DNA from 4 places in the Massilia forsythiae genome. Region 3 is predicted to be linked to each of the others. Evidence: predicted binding sites of a transcription regulator. Region 3 holds the regulator's gene; each other region holds the start of a gene.

Region 1 (4,278 bases), 1.8 Mb from region 3:
AGCGCCACGACGCTCATCAAGAGCGGCAAGTTGAACCCGTGCCAGATGCCCAGGTCGTAGGCCGGCAGCGCGCTCCCCAGCACCGCGTGCGCGGCCACCGCCAGCACGGCGCCGACCGCGCGCTCGGGAAACATGCCGACCAGGATGCACAGCACCACCAGGCATTCGATCGGAAAGCGCATCCAGCGCGGCGGCTCGTGCGGCGGCTTGTATGCTTCCGGATCGCGCCCGGTGGCGGGCGCGCCGAAGAACACGCTGATGAAGCGCAGCGAATAGGCCACGCTGAAAATGCCCATCAGCGTGGCCGCCACCGCCATCGACCAATCCTCGGTGCCGCCCACCAGCGCCGCCTCGGCAAAGAACATCTCCTTCGACAGGAAACCGTTCAGCAGCGGCACCCCGGCCATGGCGGCGCTGGCCACCACCGCCAGCGCCGCCGTGTACGGCATGGCGTGGCGCAGGCCGCGCAGCAGGCGCATATCGCGCGTGCCGGTCTCGTGGTCGACGATGCCCACCGCCATGAACAGCGAGGCCTTGAAGATCCCGTGGTTCACCGTATGGAAGATCGCCGCCACCACCGACAGCGGCGTGCCGATCCCCAGCAGCACCGTGATCAGGCCGAGGTGGCTGATGGTGGAATACGCCAGCAGGCCCTTCATGTCGTTCTGGAAGATGGCGAAGAACGAGGCCAGCAGCAGCGTGCAGACGCCGGCGCCGCCGACGATCCAGTGCCACTCCGGCGCGCCCGACAGCACCGGCCAGAAGCGCATCAGCAGGAACACGCCGGCCTTGACCATGGTGGCCGAATGCAGGTAGGCGGATACCGGCGTCGGCGCCGCCATCGCGTGCGGCAGCCAGAAGTGGAACGGGAACTGCGCGCTCTTGGTCAGCGCGCCCAGCGCCACCAGCACCAGCGCCGCCGGGTACAGCGCGTGCGCGCGGATGCGCTCCCCGGCCGCCAGCACCGCATCCAGGTCGTAGCTGCCGGCGATGTGGCCGACCAGCAGCATGCCCGCCAGCAGGCACAGGCCGCCGGTGGTCGTCACCGTGAACGCCATGCGCGCGCCGCGGCGCGCATCGCTGCGTTCCTGCCAGTAGCCGATCAGGAGAAAGGAGGTCAGGCTGGTGAGTTCCCAGAACACGACCAATTGAATGATATTGCCCGACAAGACCACGCCCAGCATCGACCCCATGAAGGCGAGCATGTAGGCGAAGAAGCGCGCCACCGGATCGCGGCGCGACATGTAGTAGCGCGCATACAGCAACACCAGCAGGCCAATGCCCAGCGCCATGATCGTGAACAGCCAGGCCAGGCCATCCATGCGCCAGACGATGTCGAGGCCGAACTGCGGCAGCCAGGCGGCGCGCGAAGCGAGGATGTCGCCGCTGCGGATACGCCCGAACTGGGCGACGGCCAGCACCAGCGCCGCCAGCGTGGCAACGCCGGCCACCGCCGCCGGACGCGTGCGCGAGCCGGCCGGCATGCAGCCGGCGACCAATGCGCCGACGAAGGGCAGCAGTATCAGGATGAATAGCTGTGGCGACGCCATCGGCATCAATCGCGCCGGCGGCGACGGTGCCGATCGGCGCGCGCCGGCGGCAGGTCACGGGCGTGGCTCAGGGCCGTTGCGAGCAACAATCCTGGCGGTTTCGGGTACATGAAATCGTCGGGCATGGCATCCACCAATGAGGTCCTGAACGTCAATACTGTAGCGGGAATGGTGAGATAACGACAACACGTTACTCTGGCAACGCAGGAATTGTTTTCATGCACTATCCATGTTCAGCATAAAACATCCTCGATCGACGACGTAAATACTGGATTCTTGTCCATGATTCTGCCAAATCCCAGGCATTTTTTGCGCGATCGGTTGTCGACGATTTTTACAGGCCGCAGCGGCGCACGGTTGGTGGCGCGGCCGGATCGGCCATGGCGCCCGCTGCCGAGGGCGCGGCACGGGACTTGCTTGCCCCAACGACGCGGGCAAGCCGCCCGCCATGCATACACCAAGACCGGAGACCACCATGCACATCGATTCCACCATCCGCCGTTCCATCGGCGCCCTGTTCGCCACCCTGGCCCTCGGCGCCTGCGCCCTGCCCGCCTCGGCGACGACGATCCTGTTCGTCGGCAACAGCTTCACCTACGGCGAGCCGGCCGGCGCCGCGCCGCTGGTGCAGAACTACAAGCCGGGCTCGGTAACCGACCTGAACGGCTCGAACATCGGCGGCGTGCCGGCGCTGTTCAAGGCGCTGACGGTGGAAGCGGGACTGAACTACGACGTCAGCCTGGAAACGGTGCCGGGCGTGGGCGTCGACTACCACTACAACAATAAGCTGGCCGTCATCAATAAACCGTTCGACAAGGTGCTGCTGCAGAGCTACAGCACGCTGGACGCCGCCCATCCCGGCAACCCGGACACGCTCACCAAGTACGCCGACCTGCTGGCCCAAGCCTTCCATGCGCAAAACCCGAACGTGGAAGTGATGCTGACCTCGACCTGGTCGCGCGCCGACCTCACCTATAAAACGGCGAGCCCGTGGTACGGCCAGTCGATCTACCAGATGGCGCTGGACGTGCGCAAGGGCTACGACGCCGCCGACGCCGCTTCGAACCTGATCGACGGCGTGATCCCGGTCGGCGAGACCTGGAACCGCGCCATCGCCGCCGGCGTGGCCGACGCCAACCCGTACGACGGTATCGGCGCCGGCCAGGTCGACCTGTGGGCGCCGGACAATTACCACGCCAGCGTGTACGGCTACTACCTGGAAGCGCTGACCATCTACGGCTCGGTCACCGGCCTCGACCCGCGCGCGTTCGGCGCCGGCGACCTGGTGGCGCGCGACCTCGGCATCAGCGGCACCATGGCGCTGGCGCTGCAGCAGTTCGCGGCCGACCAGCTGGCGGCGGAGCAAGTGCCGGAGCCGGGCATGGCGTGGATGTTCGCGTCGCTGGGCGGCCTGATGGTGCTGGCGCGCCGGCGCCAGCGCGGTACCGCCGCGGCCTGAATCGCCGCTGGGCCGGCATCGCGCCGGCGCGACCGGTTGGAATCGTCCGTCGCCGCCATGATCGTCCGCTCGTCGCCACGGCTGACGATTGCGGGCCTCGGGCAGATTCCAGCCGCCCGGCTCGAACCGCTGGCGCTGTGCGACGAGATCGCCATGCTCGCGGACCGCCTGCTGGCGGAGCGGCCCACCGGCGCAGCCGGCACGCTGATTCGCGCGCTGCATGGGCGCTCGCCGGCCGGGCGCGCATGCACTCGCTGCACTACCGGTCGAGTTCCAGGGCGATGCTGTGGTAAGAACCACGAAATTCTTTGAAAATGCTTGTTGCATCAAAAATTTCCATGCAACATTTGTTTCCACAGATCATTAATTGGTTTCACAATCATCGCCCATGAACAAACTCAATATCGGCGCCCGCCTGGGCCTCGGCTTCAGCCTGCTGTGCCTGCTCTTGATCCTGCTGACCGCGGTCGGCCTGTCGCGCCTCTCGGAAATGAACGGACTCACGGACACGGTCGCGACCAGGCTGCAGCCCAAGGCCGCGCTGACCGCCAAGCTGTCCTACCTGGCCGTGGACACCGCACGCGTCGTGCGCAACCTGATCCTGGTCAGCGACGACAAGGCGTTCTCGTCGAACCTGCAGACGCTGGCCAAGAACCAGGCCAAGGCCGACGACCTGCTCGCCAGGCTCGACCGCCTGAGCGGCACGGGCCGGGACCGCGAGATCCTGGATCGGGTCAAGGGCAACATGACCGCCTACCGCAGCTTCACCGCGGCGGTGGTGGCGCAGGCGCAGGCGGGCCAGAAGGCCGAGGCCACCGTCACCCTGTACGGACCGGGATATAAAACCCAGGGCGCCTACCTGGCCGCGCTGGAAGAGATGCTGGCATTCCAGGAAACGGCCATCGAACAAGGCGCCGGGCATGCGCAGGCGCTGTACCGCAATTCCACGTTTGTGTTGACGGGCGCCGCCGCGCTCGCCGTGCTGCTGGCGGCGGCCGCCGCCTATGTCCTGACCCGCTCCGTTACCCGGCCGCTGGGCGAAGCGGTGGCGGTCGCCAACCGCGTCGCCGACGGCGACCTGAGCCTGCCGATCGCGGTCGGCTCGCAGGACGAGACCGGCCAATTGCTGGCCTCCCTGGCGCGCATGCAGGAGAAGCTGGCCGGCACCGTCGGCATCGTGCGCGCCAACGCCGAGAGCGTGGCCACGGCCAGCGCCGAAATCGCGCAGGGCAACACCGATCTGAGCCAGCGTACCGAAGAGCAGGCCTC
Region 2 (4,278 bases), 860 kb from region 3:
CCCAGCTGCTGGGCGAACAGGGCCGCGATGCGGTTTTCGAACCCGGCCTGGGAGCGGTTCGAGAACGGCAGGTTGTTCGGATCCTGGCACACGCGCAGCACCTTGTCCTCGCCGGGCCCGGCCGCATCCGGCGCCGGCTGGCCGCCGTCCTGGGCCGCGGCCGGCGGCGCCAGCGTCCACGACGCGCAGACACACAGGCAGCCGAGGGCGAGCGCAGCGCGCGCCCTGTTGGCGTATGTATGGATCGTCATTTGCCGATCTCCTGCAGGCGGCCGGGCTGGATGGCGCCGTCCGAGCGCCCCTTCAAGTAGGCGTACAGGTTGTCGATGTTCTCGACCACCATCTTGCTGCCGTCGAAGTTGGGCATACCCTTGTCGATCCGCCCTTTCAGCACGGTTTCCTTGAACTGGTCCTTGCTGAGGACTTTCAGGCTGTTGACGAGCGACGGCCCTACCATGCCTTCCTGTGCAGGACCGTGGCAGCGCTCGCAAGCCAGGGCACGCCAGGTACGCCAGCCGCTCAGGGTGTGGGCATCCACCTTGTTGCCTTCGCTGACCTGGTACGGCGCCGCATCGGCCGCCTGGGCCTGGGCCAGTACCGGTGCGAATACGGGCACGAAGAACAGCATGCTGCCAGCGGCCATGGACAGCATGGCTTTCTTGATCATGGACATATCGATTCCTTGGAGAAGCGAGGCCTCGGGCACAAACCGCACGGGCGCGCATGCCGCATGGCGGCGCCGGCGCCCATCCGACAGGGGCTCAGCGATCGGACAACGCGAACACGGTCAGCACGCCGCCGAGTTCGGTGTACTTGGCGAGATCCTTGTAGCCGCCGACCGCGCCCAGCCCTTCGGTGCCCTTGGTGAGGCCTGCCGCCAGGCCGATGCCGGCCCAGCCGCCGATGCCCGACAGGACGCCGACATATTGCTTGCCCTTGTACTCCCAGGTCGTGACGTTGCCGATGATGCCGGACGGCGTCTTGAACTTCCACAGTTCCTTGCCGTTGAGGTCGACCGCCTTCAGGTAGCCTTCCAGGGTGCCGTAGAACACCACGTCGCCGGCCGTGGTCAGCGCGCCGCTCCATACCGAGAAGCGTTCCGGCTTTGACCACACCATCTTGCCGGTGCCGGCATCCCAGGCGATGAAGTTGCCCATGCCGCCATGGCTGTTCGGCGCCGCATACATCGAGAGGGTCGAACCGACGTAGGGCTGGCCGGCCGTGTACTCGATCTGGAACGGTTCATAGTCCATGCAGACGTGGTTGGTCGGCACGTAGAACAGGCCGGTGCGCGGCGAATAGCTGGCCGGCTGCTGGTCCTTGGTGCCCAGCGCCGACGGGCACACGCCTTTGGTATTCACGTCCGGCCCGTTCTTATCGGTACTGTATTTGGCGACCACCTGCGGCCGGCCGCTCTTCATGTCGACGTGGGTGGCCCAGTTCACCACCGGATCGTATTTTTCGGCCACCAGCAATTCGCCGCTCACCCGGTCCATCGTGTAGGCGAAGCCGTTGCGGTCGAAGTGCACCAGCGCCTTGTGCGGCTTGCCCTTGACCTTGATGTCGGCCAGGATCATCTCGTTCACGCCGTCGTAGTCCCACTCGTCGTGCGGCGTCATCTGGTAGACCCATTTCGCCATGCCGGTGTCGAGATCGCGCGCGAAAATCGTCATCGACCACTTGTTGTCACCCGGACGCTGGCGCGGGTTCCAGGTGCTCGGATTACCGGTGCCGTAATACACCACGTTCAGCGCCGGATCGTAGCTGTACCAACCCCAGGTGGTGCCGCCGCCCAGCTTCCACTGGTCGCCCTGCCAGGTCTTGAGCGAGGAATCGGGACCGATCGGCGCCATCTTGCCATCGGTCCAGGTCATGGTCTTGGCCGGATCGACCAGCAATTCATTGTCCGGCCCGGTGCTGTAGGCTTTCCACAGGACCTTGCCGGTATTGATGTCGTGCGCCGTGATGCGTCCGCGCACGCCGAATTCACCGCCGCTGATGCCGGTCAGCACCTTGTCCTTGAAGATGTGCGGGGTATTGGTGGTCGTTTCGCCGATCTTGGGGTCGCCCACCTTGACCTTCCACAGCTCGTTACCGGTCTTGGCATCCAGCGCCACCAGCGTGGTGTCGGCCTGCTGCAGGAAGATCTTGCCGTTGGCATAGGCCAGGCCGCGGTTGACGGTGTCGCAGCACATCACCGGGATCACGGTGGCGTCCTGCTTCGGCTCGTACTTCCAGCGGATGCTCTGGTCTTCCAGAGCGATGGCGAATACCTTGTTCGGGAACGGACTGTGCAGGTACATGGTGTCGCCGATCACCAGCGGACCGCCCTCGTGCCCGCGCAATACGCCGGTCGAGAAGGTCCAGGCCACGCTGAGGTTCTTGGCGTTCTTGGTGGTGATCTGCTTCAGTTCGCTGTAGCGGTGGTTGTTCAGGTCGCCGGCCTGCATCGCCCAGTTCTTCGGGTCCTTGGTCAGTTGCGCGACGTCGGAATCGGCCGCGAACGCCGTCCCGGCCAGCAGCGCCAGGCAGGTACCCCAGCAGGTGGTTCTCGATTGAAATGACATGGTGAAGTCTCCTCGTGGTTTTTATTTGGGTCCATCAAGTCTTCCAGCATGTAGCGTGCCAACCGTCATTGCGGGGCAAGCGGATAATCTCGTACGCAGGTTCGGGACAGCCGGCGCCCTGCCCTGTATCGCCCGCGGTACAGCGTCACGCGAACGCAGCGCTACGGTTGTTGCGGCACGGCGCATGCCTTGTTGGCGCCGGTTTCGATCGTCTTGTACCTACTCGCCATGTCCTTGACCGCGGCCGCGTCGCGGAACACCCCGCCGCGTTCCCCCGGCAAGCCCTGGTTGCGCAGTGCGACCGACATCGCCACGTAATCGTCGTAGGACAGTGCGTTGGCGATACGGTCGATGACGCACGAGCACTTGTAGAGATACTCGTATTTGCCGTCATGCTTTTGCATGCACTCCAGCACGTACTCGACGCGTCCGCTGGTGGGGTAGTCGCCGGCATGCGCCGCCGGTGGCGCTGCCCATGACGGCGATACCAGCGCCAGCACGGCGGGCAACAGCAAATGACATGGCCTCATTCGGCTCTCCAGTCGTCGTACGGCATCAATCCTTGAGCACGCCGCGCTGGCGGGCGACATGGGTCGAGATCGCATCCATCAGCGGCGGCGACAGCACGTCGTAGGGCGGCAATCCGAGTTCCTGCAGGCGCGCGCGCACCGCGCCCATCTGTTCGGGCCGGGCGCCCGATTCGATGATCGAGGACACGAAGGCGGCAAATTCCGGCGCCGACCAGCCCGGTTGGTCCGACAGCTCGGGGTGCACGAAGTCGAGTCCGTAAAAGGCGTGCTGGTCGTTCTCGATGCGGCCGTACAGATGCACGCCGCACACCTCGCAGGCATGCCGCTGGATGGTGGCGCCCGCATCCACCACCTTCAGCTTGCCGCCATTGGCCGTGACCTTGACCTTGTCGCGTGCGACCACCGCTACCTGCGAAAACAGCGATCCGTCCGGCTTCCAGCATTTGGTACAGCCGCACACGTGGTTGTGCGCCACCTGCGCGCCGACCTCGACCGTCACCGGATCGCTGGCGCAATGGCAGGACAGGGTGCCACCGGCAAAGCCCGGCCGTGCCGGCGCGATACCGGCATCGACCGACGGGTGAATCTTGACCGCATCGCTCATGATTTTCTCCTTGTTGGGTGATTCAATACAGGACCACCGAGCGGATCGATTGCCCGCTCTTCATCAGCGCGAACCCATCGTTGATGCGTTCGAGCGGCAGGGTGTGGGTGATCAGGTCGTCGATATTGATCTTGCCGTCCATGTACCAGTCGACGATGGTCGGCACGTCGGTGCGGCCGCGCGCGCCGCCGAACGCGCTGCCCTTCCACTGGCGACCGGTCACCAGCTGGAATGGCCGGGTGGCGATTTCCTGCCCGGCAGCGGCGACGCCGATGATGAAGGACTGGCCCCAGCCCTTGTGGCAGCACTCCAGCGCCTGGCGCATGACGCCGACGTTGCCGATGCATTCGAACGCATAGTCGGCGCCGCCGTCGGTCATCTGCACGATGTGGTCCACCAGGTTGCCGACCTCGTTCGGATTGACGAAGTCGGTCATGCCGAAGCGGCGCGCGATCTCGATGCGGCCGGGATTCAGGTCGACGCCGATGATGCGCCCCGCCCCCACCATCTTCGCGCCCTGGATCACGTTCAGGCCGATCCCGCCCAGGCCGAACACCACCACGTTGGCGCCGGGCTC
Region 3 (4,278 bases):
CGGCGGGCACGAACAGGTCGGCCAGGCCGGCATACAGCGCGTCGGCGGCGCCGATGGTGGCGCCGCTCACGCCCAGGTAGACGCCGAGCCGGCCCGGCGCATGCGCCAGGAAATGGCTGCCGCCGACGTCCGGGAACATGCCGATGTTCACCTCCGGCATCGCCATCCTGGTGCGCTCGGTCACGATGCGCAGGCCGCAGCCGGGGCCGCCCTGGGCGATGCCCATGCCGCCGCCCATCACCACGCCGTCCATCAACGATATATACGGTTTACCATGAAAATGCACGAGGTGGTTCAGCGTGTATTCTTCGGTGAAGAAATCTTCCAGCAGCGCGCTGCCGGTGCCGGGCGTGGCGCCGCCGGCCTGGTGGAAAAAGCGGATGTCGCCGCCGGCGCACAAGGCTTTGTCGCTGGTGCTGCCGATGACGACGGCATCGACGCCATCGTCCGCGCGCCACGCCAGCAGCGCCGCGGTGAGCGCACGCACCATGTCGAGCGACAGGGAATTGAGGGCCTTGGGACGGTCCAGCGTCAGGATGCCGGTGCGGTTGACGACGCGGGCGTGCACGTGTTGGTTCATGGTATTTTGCGGACGTCCATCAAGCAAAAAGGGCGCCGATGCGCCCTTCGTTGTCGTTGCTGCAGCCGGCTTATGCCGTGGCGGGAACGTCGTCGGCATCGCCCGCATCGGACAGATGCTTGAGCGCCGTGCGACTGTGATTTTGCAGCATCTGCTTGTACTTCTGCACTTGCCGGTCGAGACGGTCCATCAGCATGTCGATCGCTGCGTACAGGTCGTGGGCCGCGCTGGCGACGTGCACGATCTTGCCCGCGACACGCAGGTTGATCTCGGCCTTCTGGCGTTTTTCTTTCTCGGTGAGGTTGTCGATGCAGAGGATGACGTGGGAGTCGATCACTTGATCGAAATGGCGGGTGATGCGCTCGAGCTTGTTCTGTACGTATTCTCGGATGGCGGGGGTTACATCCAGGTGATGTCCACTGATGGTGAGATTCATACACACTCCTTTGAAGATACGCAGCTGTCCGGGCTTTGGGGAAAATGCGGCGAACAGCGCTTGATACGAAGGCCGGCTACAAGGATTTGCGGAGGCTGACGGGTGGAATCTTCAAGGCTTCACGGTACTTGGCGACCGTGCGGCGCGCAATCACCATGCCCTGCTCCCCCAGCATGTCCGCAATCTTGCTATCCGATAAGGGATTCTTGGGGTCTTCCGCTCCTGTAAGTTGCACGATCAGAGCCCGGATTGCCGTCGAGGACGCTTCACCGCCCGCCTCGGTCGCAACGTGGCTCCCAAAAAAGTACTTCAACTCGAACATGCCATGCGGCGTCAGCATGTATTTTTGAGTTGTAACCCGAGAAATTGTGCTCTCGTGTAGGCCTAGTGTATCAGCTATCTCGCGTAAAACAAGGGGACGCATGGCAACCGCGCCATGGGAGAAAAAGTTGCGCTGGCGATCGACGATGGCTTGCGCCACGCGCAGGATCGTGTCGAAACGCTGGCGCATGTTCTTGATCAGCCACTTCGCTTCCTGCAATTGCGCGCTCAATTGGCTCTCGCTCTTGCCCTGTTTCAGCAGCGACGCGTACACGCTGTTCACGCGCAGGCGCGGCATCACTTCCGGATTCAATTGCACGCTCCAGCCGTCCTTGGCGCGGCGCACGATCACGTCCGGCACCACGTAGTCGGACACGTCCGCTGCGAATGCCGCACCCGGATGCGGATTGCACTGGCGGATCACCGCCTGCGCCTCGCGCAGGTCTTCGTCGTCGCAGTCGAGCGCCTTTTTCAGCTTGTTGAATTCGCGCTGCGCGAACCAGCTCAGGTAGCGCTCGACGATGACCAGGGCCATGCGCCGCGTCACCAGCGGCACGCCGTGCATGCGCCGGATCTGCAGCGCCAGGCACTCGGCCGCGCTGCGCGCCCCGACGCCGGGCGGGTCCATGCTCTGCACCAGCGCCAGCGCGGTGCGCAGCTCGTCGAACTCGACTTCCAGCTCTTGCGGCAGGCGCGCGTGGATGTCGTCCAACGGCTCTTCCAGGTAACCGTTGTCGTCGAGCGCGTCGATCACCAGTTCCACCAGCGCGCAATCGCGCGCGGCGAAGCAGGTCAGGCGCAACTGCTCCATCAAATGCTCGCGCAGCGAGACCGGACTGGCTTCCAGCTGCGGGCGGCCGTCCTCGTCGTCGCCATTGCCGCTGGCGCGTCCCGTCTCTCCCCAGTCGGCATCCGCGCCTTCGGCTGCGCCGCCGCCCTCGTCGCCACTGGCTTCGCCGCCTTCGCCGTTCTCGGCAGCGGCGCCGCCTTCCTGGCCGTTGGCTTCCGCGTTGGGCGCCTCGTTCGACGGGGTCGTCGACGTGCCGGCGTTGTTGTTGATGGCGCCGTCGGCCAGCAGGCGCACCGAGCGGTCGAGCGGATCGTCCAGGCGTTCCAGCAGCGGGTTATCGCTCAGCACCTGTTCGATTTCCTGGTGCAGTTCGAGCGTGGACAGCTGCAGCAGCCGGATCGACTGCTGCAGCTGCGGGGTCAGTGCCAGGTGTTGCGAGGTCTTGAGTTGCAGCGACTGTTTCATGACTACATGCGGAAGTGTTCGCCGAGATAGACGCGGCGCACCGACTCGTCGGCGATGATGTCGTCGGGACGCCCGGATGCCAGCACCGCGCCCTGGTTGATGATGTAGGCGCGGTCGCAGATGCCGAGCGTCTCGCGCACGTTGTGGTCGGTGATCAGCACGCCGATGCCGCGCTCCTTCAGGAAGCGCACGATGCGCTGGATCTCGATCACGGCGATCGGGTCGACGCCGGCGAACGGTTCGTCCAGCAGCACGAAGCGCGGATTGGTGGCCAGCGCGCGCGCGATCTCCACGCGCCGCCGCTCGCCGCCCGACAGCGACAGCGCCGGGCTCTCGCGCAGCTTCTCGATCTGCAGTTCGGCCAGCAGTTCGTCGAGCCGCTCGCGGATGCGCTCCTTGCCCAGGCGCTTGCCGTTCTCGCGCTGCAGCTCCAGCACGGCGCGGATGTTCTCTTCCACCGTCAGCTTGCGGAACACCGAGGCTTCCTGCGGCAGGTACGACAGTCCCAGCAATGCGCGCCGGTGGATCGGCATGCTCGTCACGTCGGTGCCGTTGATGTCGATGCTGCCGGCGTCCGACGGCACCAGGCCGACGATCATGTAGAACGAGGTGGTCTTGCCGGCGCCGTTCGGGCCGAGCAAGCCCACCACTTCGCCGCAGGCGACCTGCAGCGAGACGTCGCGCACCACCAGGCGCTTGCCGTAGCTCTTTTGCAGGCCCTTGACGACCAGGGTGCTGCCGCCGCTGCATTCGACCACGGCGGCTTCGGGGCGGACGTCCATCATCGGCTGCCCTCGGCCGCAGGCGCAGCCACGGCAGGTGCGGCGGCGGCCGGCGCGGCGGCCGCATTCGCATTGCGGCGCGGCGCGATGATGATGGTGTTGCGGCCCTGCCCCGCCTTGGTCTGGCCGCTGGCGTCGTTGCGCACGTTGGCCACCTCGGTGCGGTTGTCGTAGGAAATGAAGGCGCCGTTGACTTCGCTCGACAGCTTGCCGTTTTCCAGCTGGCGCACCACCGCGTTCGAGAACAGCTTGACCAGTTCGGTGCGCTCGTCGTACTCGATGCGCTGGGCCTGCCCTTCCATCCACAGGTCGGGGCCGCCGTCGCGCTTCTGGCGGAAGCTGGCGACCTTGCCCGGCGCCGCGGTCAGCGTCACCAGCATGTAGCCCTCGGGCGATTCCTTGAGCACGGCCTTGTCCGACTTCAGCGTCAGCGTGCCGCGCTCCACCACCACGTTGCCGGTCAGCGTGCGGGTCTGCCTGACCTCGTCGACGTCGCCGGTATCGAACTTGATCACGGCCTGCTTGAGCGAGTCCGCCTTTTCGGCCCAGGCGGTGAGCGTTGCCAGCGACAGGGCAACGACGGCGAATAGTTTTTTCATTGGTTACGGGTCCTTGTGATGGGCGCTTCAGCGCTTGCCGCGCGGCGGATAGACGATCTGGCCGCGCCCGCCCAGGTGGATCTGCTGGGTGGCGTTGTTGGCGATCATGCCGGTGCCGGTGACGGCGGTGGCGCCGAGCGTCATGTCGATCTTGCGGTCGGTCTTGGCGATGTCCTCGTCCGGCAGCAGGGTCAATGCCTCGGTGCGGATCTGCATCGGCTGCGTGGTGGCGTTGCCGGGACGGTGGATGTCGACGTTGCCGGCCAGGTCGATCTGGTTCTGGTCCTGGTTGATGTGCGCGGTAT
Region 4 (4,278 bases), 2.2 Mb from region 3:
GCGCCCGGCAGGGTTCTACTGAGGAGATGGCGGCATGCTGAACGCGTTTTACCGTCCTTCGACGCTGTTGCTCGTGCTGGCCTGCATCGGCGCCGCGGTGTGGAGCCGCGCCGCGCCGGACGGCGGCCCCGCCCGCGCCGCGACGTCCCTGGGCAGCGAGGCGCTTTGCGCTGCCAACGGCGGCCTGCCGCCGGGATGGGGCAGCGACGTCCATGCCGGCATGGTGCGGGTGCCGGGTGGCGACTTCGTATTCGGCAGCACGCGCGGCTATCCGGACGAGCGCCCGGCCGATGGCGAACGGCGCCATGTTTCCGCGTTCTGGATCGACCGCACCGAGGTCACCAACGCCCAGTTCGAGCGCTTCGTGCACGCCACCGGCTACGTCACGCAGGCCGAGCGCGAGGGCGCGGCGGTGGTGTTCCACACGCCCGGGGAAGACAAGCTGGGCCGCCGCCCGTACGCCTGGTGGAACTACGTGCGCGGCGCCGACTGGAAGCGGCGCGACGGCCCCGCCGCCGACGGAAACTTGCCCGCCGCGCCGCCGCCCAACCAGCCGGTCGTCATGGTGACCCAGGCCGACGCCCTCGCCTACGCGCGCTGGCTGGGACGCGACCTGCCCACCGAGGCCGAGTGGGAATACGCCGGCAAGGCCGGGCGCGACGGCGAGGAACTGGACACGGCGCCGGTGGACGGCGCCGGCCGCCCGGCCGCCAACTACTGGCAGGGCCCGTTCCCGCTGGCCGACCTGGCCGCCGACGGCCACGCCGGCCTGGCCCCGGTCGGCTGCTACGCGCCCAACGCCTTCGGCCTGTACGACATGATCGGCAATGCCTGGGAATGGACCAGGGACCCGTACGAAGGCCCGCGCCAGCCGCACATGAACGGGGATACGGCGGCCGTCGCCACGGCGGCATCGGCGCCCAGGCCGGACCGGCCGATGGTGATCAAGGGCGGCTCCTTCCTGTGCTCGCCCGACTATTGCGTGCGCTACCGCGCGGCGGCGCGCGAGTCGCAGGAAGCCGACCTGGGCGCCAGCCACATCGGCTTCCGGACGGTCTTGCGCGCGCCCTAGCAGCGTTGCCGCGGCGGCGGCCGGGTCGTCACCGTATCGGCCGCTCCGCCTTGCGCGCGAACCAGGTGGCCAGCGCCGAACCGGACAGGTTGTGCCACACGCTGAACAATGCGCTCGGCACCGCCGCCAGTGGCGTGAAATGGGCGGCGGCCAGCGCGGCGCCGAGTCCGGAATTCTGCATGCCGGTCTCCAGCGTCACCGCCTTGCGCTTGGCCAGGTCCATGCCGAACAGGCGCGCGAACCCATAGCCGAGCGCGAACCCGAGCAGGTTGTGCAGCACCACCGCGGCCAGGATCAGCAGGCCGTTGCCGAGGATCTTCGGCTGGTTCAAGGCGACGATGATGGCGATGATGAACACGATCGTCAGCGTCGACACCAGCGGCAGCGCCTTGACGCTGGCGGCCGCCTGCCTGCGGAAGACCGTCTTGGCGACGACGCCCAGCACGATCGGGACGATGACCACCTGCACGATGTCCAGGAACAGCGAGCGGGTATCGATCGCCATCCACCTGCCGGCCAGCAGCGACACCAGGGCCGGCGTGGCCAGCGGCGCGACCAATGTCGACACCAGCGCGATCGACACGCCCAGCGCCACGTCGCCCCTGGCCAGGAAGGTCATGACGTTGGAGGCGGTGCCGCTCGGGCAGCAACCCACCAGGATCACGCCGACCGCGATCTCGGGCGGCAGCCGCAACGCCAGCGCCAGCACGTAGGCGATGCCGGGCATGATCAGGTAGTGGCCGACCACGCCGATCAGCACGTCGCGCGGGCGCCGCAACACGGCGCGGAAATCGGCCGCCGACAGGGTCAGGCCCATGCCGAACATGACGACGCCGAGCAGCGGCGCGATCCAGGTTTTATAAGCGACAAACAGCTGCGGGAAGAAAAAGCCGAGACAGGCGAACAGGATCACCCATAGGGAAAACGTCTTTCCGACGACGTTGCTGGCTTTTTCCAATGCGTTCACGCGTGCCCTTTTCGCTGTCGATCGATGCGCCCGTCCGCGCACCCCATGTGGCGGACCGGACGGCATTGTAGCCAATCGACACCACGATGTCCTGCTCGCTCGATATTTCAATCGAAGCATCAATCGGTTAGTTGCATTTAAACAGTTATGGGCAGTGTCCTTGAACCGGTGACGCATCGGTTCACCGCACCCATGGGCCCTATCGAGATATCAAAATTCCCCAAACAAACATGTTGCAAGTAAATAAACACTTCCCTTTAGCATAAACATTGCTTAATATATTTATAAATTATCAAAGTTTCTTGTTTAATTACCATAAGGAAAATAAGTGAAATCGTTCAGCAACCATCTCGTCGCCCTGTCCCTTGCCACGTTGTCCGGCATCGCGGGCGCGGCCCCGGCCTTTACCGTCACCTACGAGGCGCCGGGCGTTACCGACACCACCGCGGCGTTCACCACCAAGGGCGTCGAGCGTTTCACCACCCGCCAGACCGGCCTGAATCAATCGTTTACCACGACCTTCGGCATGACCGGTTCGGGTGCGATCACCGGCACCTACACCAACGTCGATATCGCGAATCAAAACCTGTATGGCGGCGCCGAGGGCAACTATGCGCTGACGTCGACCGGCAGCGCTTCGTCGGCGATCTATTCCCTGTCCCTGTCGAGCGCGGACCCGGTAACATATTTCGGATTCTGGCTGTCGGCCCTGGATGCGGGCAACCAGTTGAAATTCTTCAAAGGCGACGAGCTGGTCTTCAGCTTCAGTCCGGATGCCGTGCTGGCGCTCACCGGCAGCTGCGCGACCGGCACCAGCAATCCCTACTGCGGCAATCCGAAGACCGGGGAAAACACGCCGCAGCCCTACGTCTTCCTGAACTTCTTCGATCAGGATGCGAGCGGCTTCGATCGCGTCGAGTTCTCGGAGACCGTCGCCAATTCGGGCTACGAATCGGACAACCATACCGTCGGCCGTTATGTCACGACCAGCGGCACGGTGCTCAATCCGGTCCCGGAACCCGGCTCGCTGTCGCTGCTGGGCTTGAGCGCGGTCGCCCTGGTTGCCGCTCGCAAGCGCAAGAAGCGCTGACGTTCGGAACGAATGCCCGGTGCCGGTGCACGAGGGCTGGCCGGCGCAAGACCCTAGTCTAGACCAGGCAGAACCCGATGACCAACTGCGGCCAGGAGCGACTGGACGGCCTGGTCGCGGCCGCGCGCTGCCGGCCGGCGTGATGCGGCAACGGCGGCCGGCTGCTGAGAAAGCGGACCGAAAGCGGACCGGATCGGCATAGGGGCGGCCAGATAAACTGACCGGTCCCCTGCCACACCACCCGGCATGCGGGTCCGCACCGGGCGGTTCGAGTAGTTGAGGTTATGAGAGTCGTGGCATGCCAAGACGATCAAAGTAGGCAATCGTGAAAATCCGGTTGAGCAGGTAGCGACTATTGCGTTGCCATCTGCGGCTATTCGCCGCGACTTGACGGGCCACAGCAGCCGGAGCGCCCAGAGCCAGTAATTCACGGTAGATCGTCGTCCCGCGCCGCCAGTGTTTGAGTTGGATAGCCCGCATCCGGTGACGCATCCATTCGTCCAGCTTGCGCCAGACTTTCGGGGTTTGCGTCAATCCGAAATAAGCCTTCCAGCCCAGGACGTAGGGGCGTAGACCTTCAATCACCTGTTCGATACTGCGTCCCCCGGATCGCCGGGTGAGTTCCCGGATTCGCTGCTTGAACTTGCTCAACGCCTGACTGGCGACCTTGCGTTTTACCTCGCCTTTCGGAGCTGCCCGAAAGGCGTAGCCCAGAAATTTGCGGCCAAATGCGCTTGCCACCGCACTTTTCGATTCGTTGATCTTCAAGTGCAGCTTGTCGTAGCGACGCTTGAGCAAAGCCATTACCCGCTCACCCGCTTTCCGACTGCGCACATAAACATTGCAGTCATCGGCATAGCGGGCAAAGCGATGCCCCCTTCGTTCCAGCTCGCGATCCACCTCGTCGAGAAGCACATTGGCCAGCAACGGCGAGAGCGGCCCGCCTTGCGGCGTGCCCTCGGCGCGTTCGACCACCACGCCGCCATCCATGATGCCCGCGTTCAGATAAGCACGGACCAGCCAGATTACGCCAGCCTCGTTCACGCGTTTCTTGAGACGATCGATCAGGATGTCGTGGTTGACCCGATCAAAGAATTTCGACAGATCGACGTCGACCACGGTGCGGTAGCTATAGTGGACCCCGAATTT

The links. Region 3 encodes sigma-54, which starts transcription at its own class of promoters, with help from an activator protein. Its sites were predicted from a motif close to TGGCANGNAANCTGCTTT; they were not measured.
Region 1: HH212_RS24285 (PEP-CTERM sorting domain-containing protein) is a predicted target of sigma-54. The motif match lies at 1,953-1,970, and genes of this name have one in related genera.
Region 2: HH212_RS09670 (methanol/ethanol family PQQ-dependent dehydrogenase) is a predicted target of sigma-54. The motif match lies at 2,611-2,628, and genes of this name have one in related genera.
Region 4: HH212_RS22760 (Npun_F0296 family exosortase-dependent surface protein) is a predicted target of sigma-54. The motif match lies at 2,298-2,315, and genes of this name have one in related genera.

Annotation. Positions count from the first base shown of each region.
Region 1 covers NZ_CP051685.1:5,796,212-5,800,489, forward strand. Annotated here, with positions in the region: gene HH212_RS24280 (monovalent cation/H+ antiporter subunit A) at 1-1,550, opposite strand, end outside; gene HH212_RS24285 (PEP-CTERM sorting domain-containing protein) at 2,026-3,009, shown strand; gene HH212_RS24290 (hypothetical protein) at 3,067-3,321, shown strand; gene HH212_RS24295 (methyl-accepting chemotaxis protein) at 3,398-4,278, shown strand, end outside.
Region 2 covers NZ_CP051685.1:2,233,415-2,237,692, reverse strand. Annotated here, with positions in the region: gene HH212_RS09680 (quinoprotein dehydrogenase-associated putative ABC transporter substrate-binding protein) at 1-251, opposite strand, end outside; gene HH212_RS09675 (c-type cytochrome) at 248-667, opposite strand; gene HH212_RS09670 (methanol/ethanol family PQQ-dependent dehydrogenase) at 762-2,567, opposite strand; gene HH212_RS09665 (hypothetical protein) at 2,729-3,097, opposite strand; gene gfa (S-(hydroxymethyl)glutathione synthase) at 3,123-3,701, opposite strand; gene HH212_RS09655 (S-(hydroxymethyl)glutathione dehydrogenase/class III alcohol dehydrogenase) at 3,724-4,278, opposite strand, start outside.
Region 3 covers NZ_CP051685.1:1,375,082-1,379,359, forward strand. Annotated here, with positions in the region: gene HH212_RS05880 (enoyl-CoA hydratase/isomerase family protein) at 1-580, opposite strand, end outside; gene hpf (ribosome hibernation-promoting factor, HPF/YfiA family) at 651-1,016, opposite strand; gene HH212_RS05890 (RNA polymerase factor sigma-54) at 1,093-2,592, opposite strand; gene lptB (LPS export ABC transporter ATP-binding protein) at 2,595-3,377, opposite strand; gene lptA (lipopolysaccharide transport periplasmic protein LptA) at 3,374-3,973, opposite strand; gene lptC (LPS export ABC transporter periplasmic protein LptC) at 4,001-4,278, opposite strand, start outside.
Region 4 covers NZ_CP051685.1:5,429,808-5,434,085, forward strand. Annotated here, with positions in the region: gene HH212_RS22745 (arylsulfatase) at 1-22, shown strand, start outside; gene HH212_RS22750 (formylglycine-generating enzyme family protein) at 35-1,072, shown strand; gene HH212_RS22755 (bile acid:sodium symporter family protein) at 1,101-2,039, opposite strand; gene HH212_RS22760 (Npun_F0296 family exosortase-dependent surface protein) at 2,368-3,129, shown strand; gene HH212_RS22765 (reverse transcriptase domain-containing protein) at 3,412-4,278, opposite strand, start outside.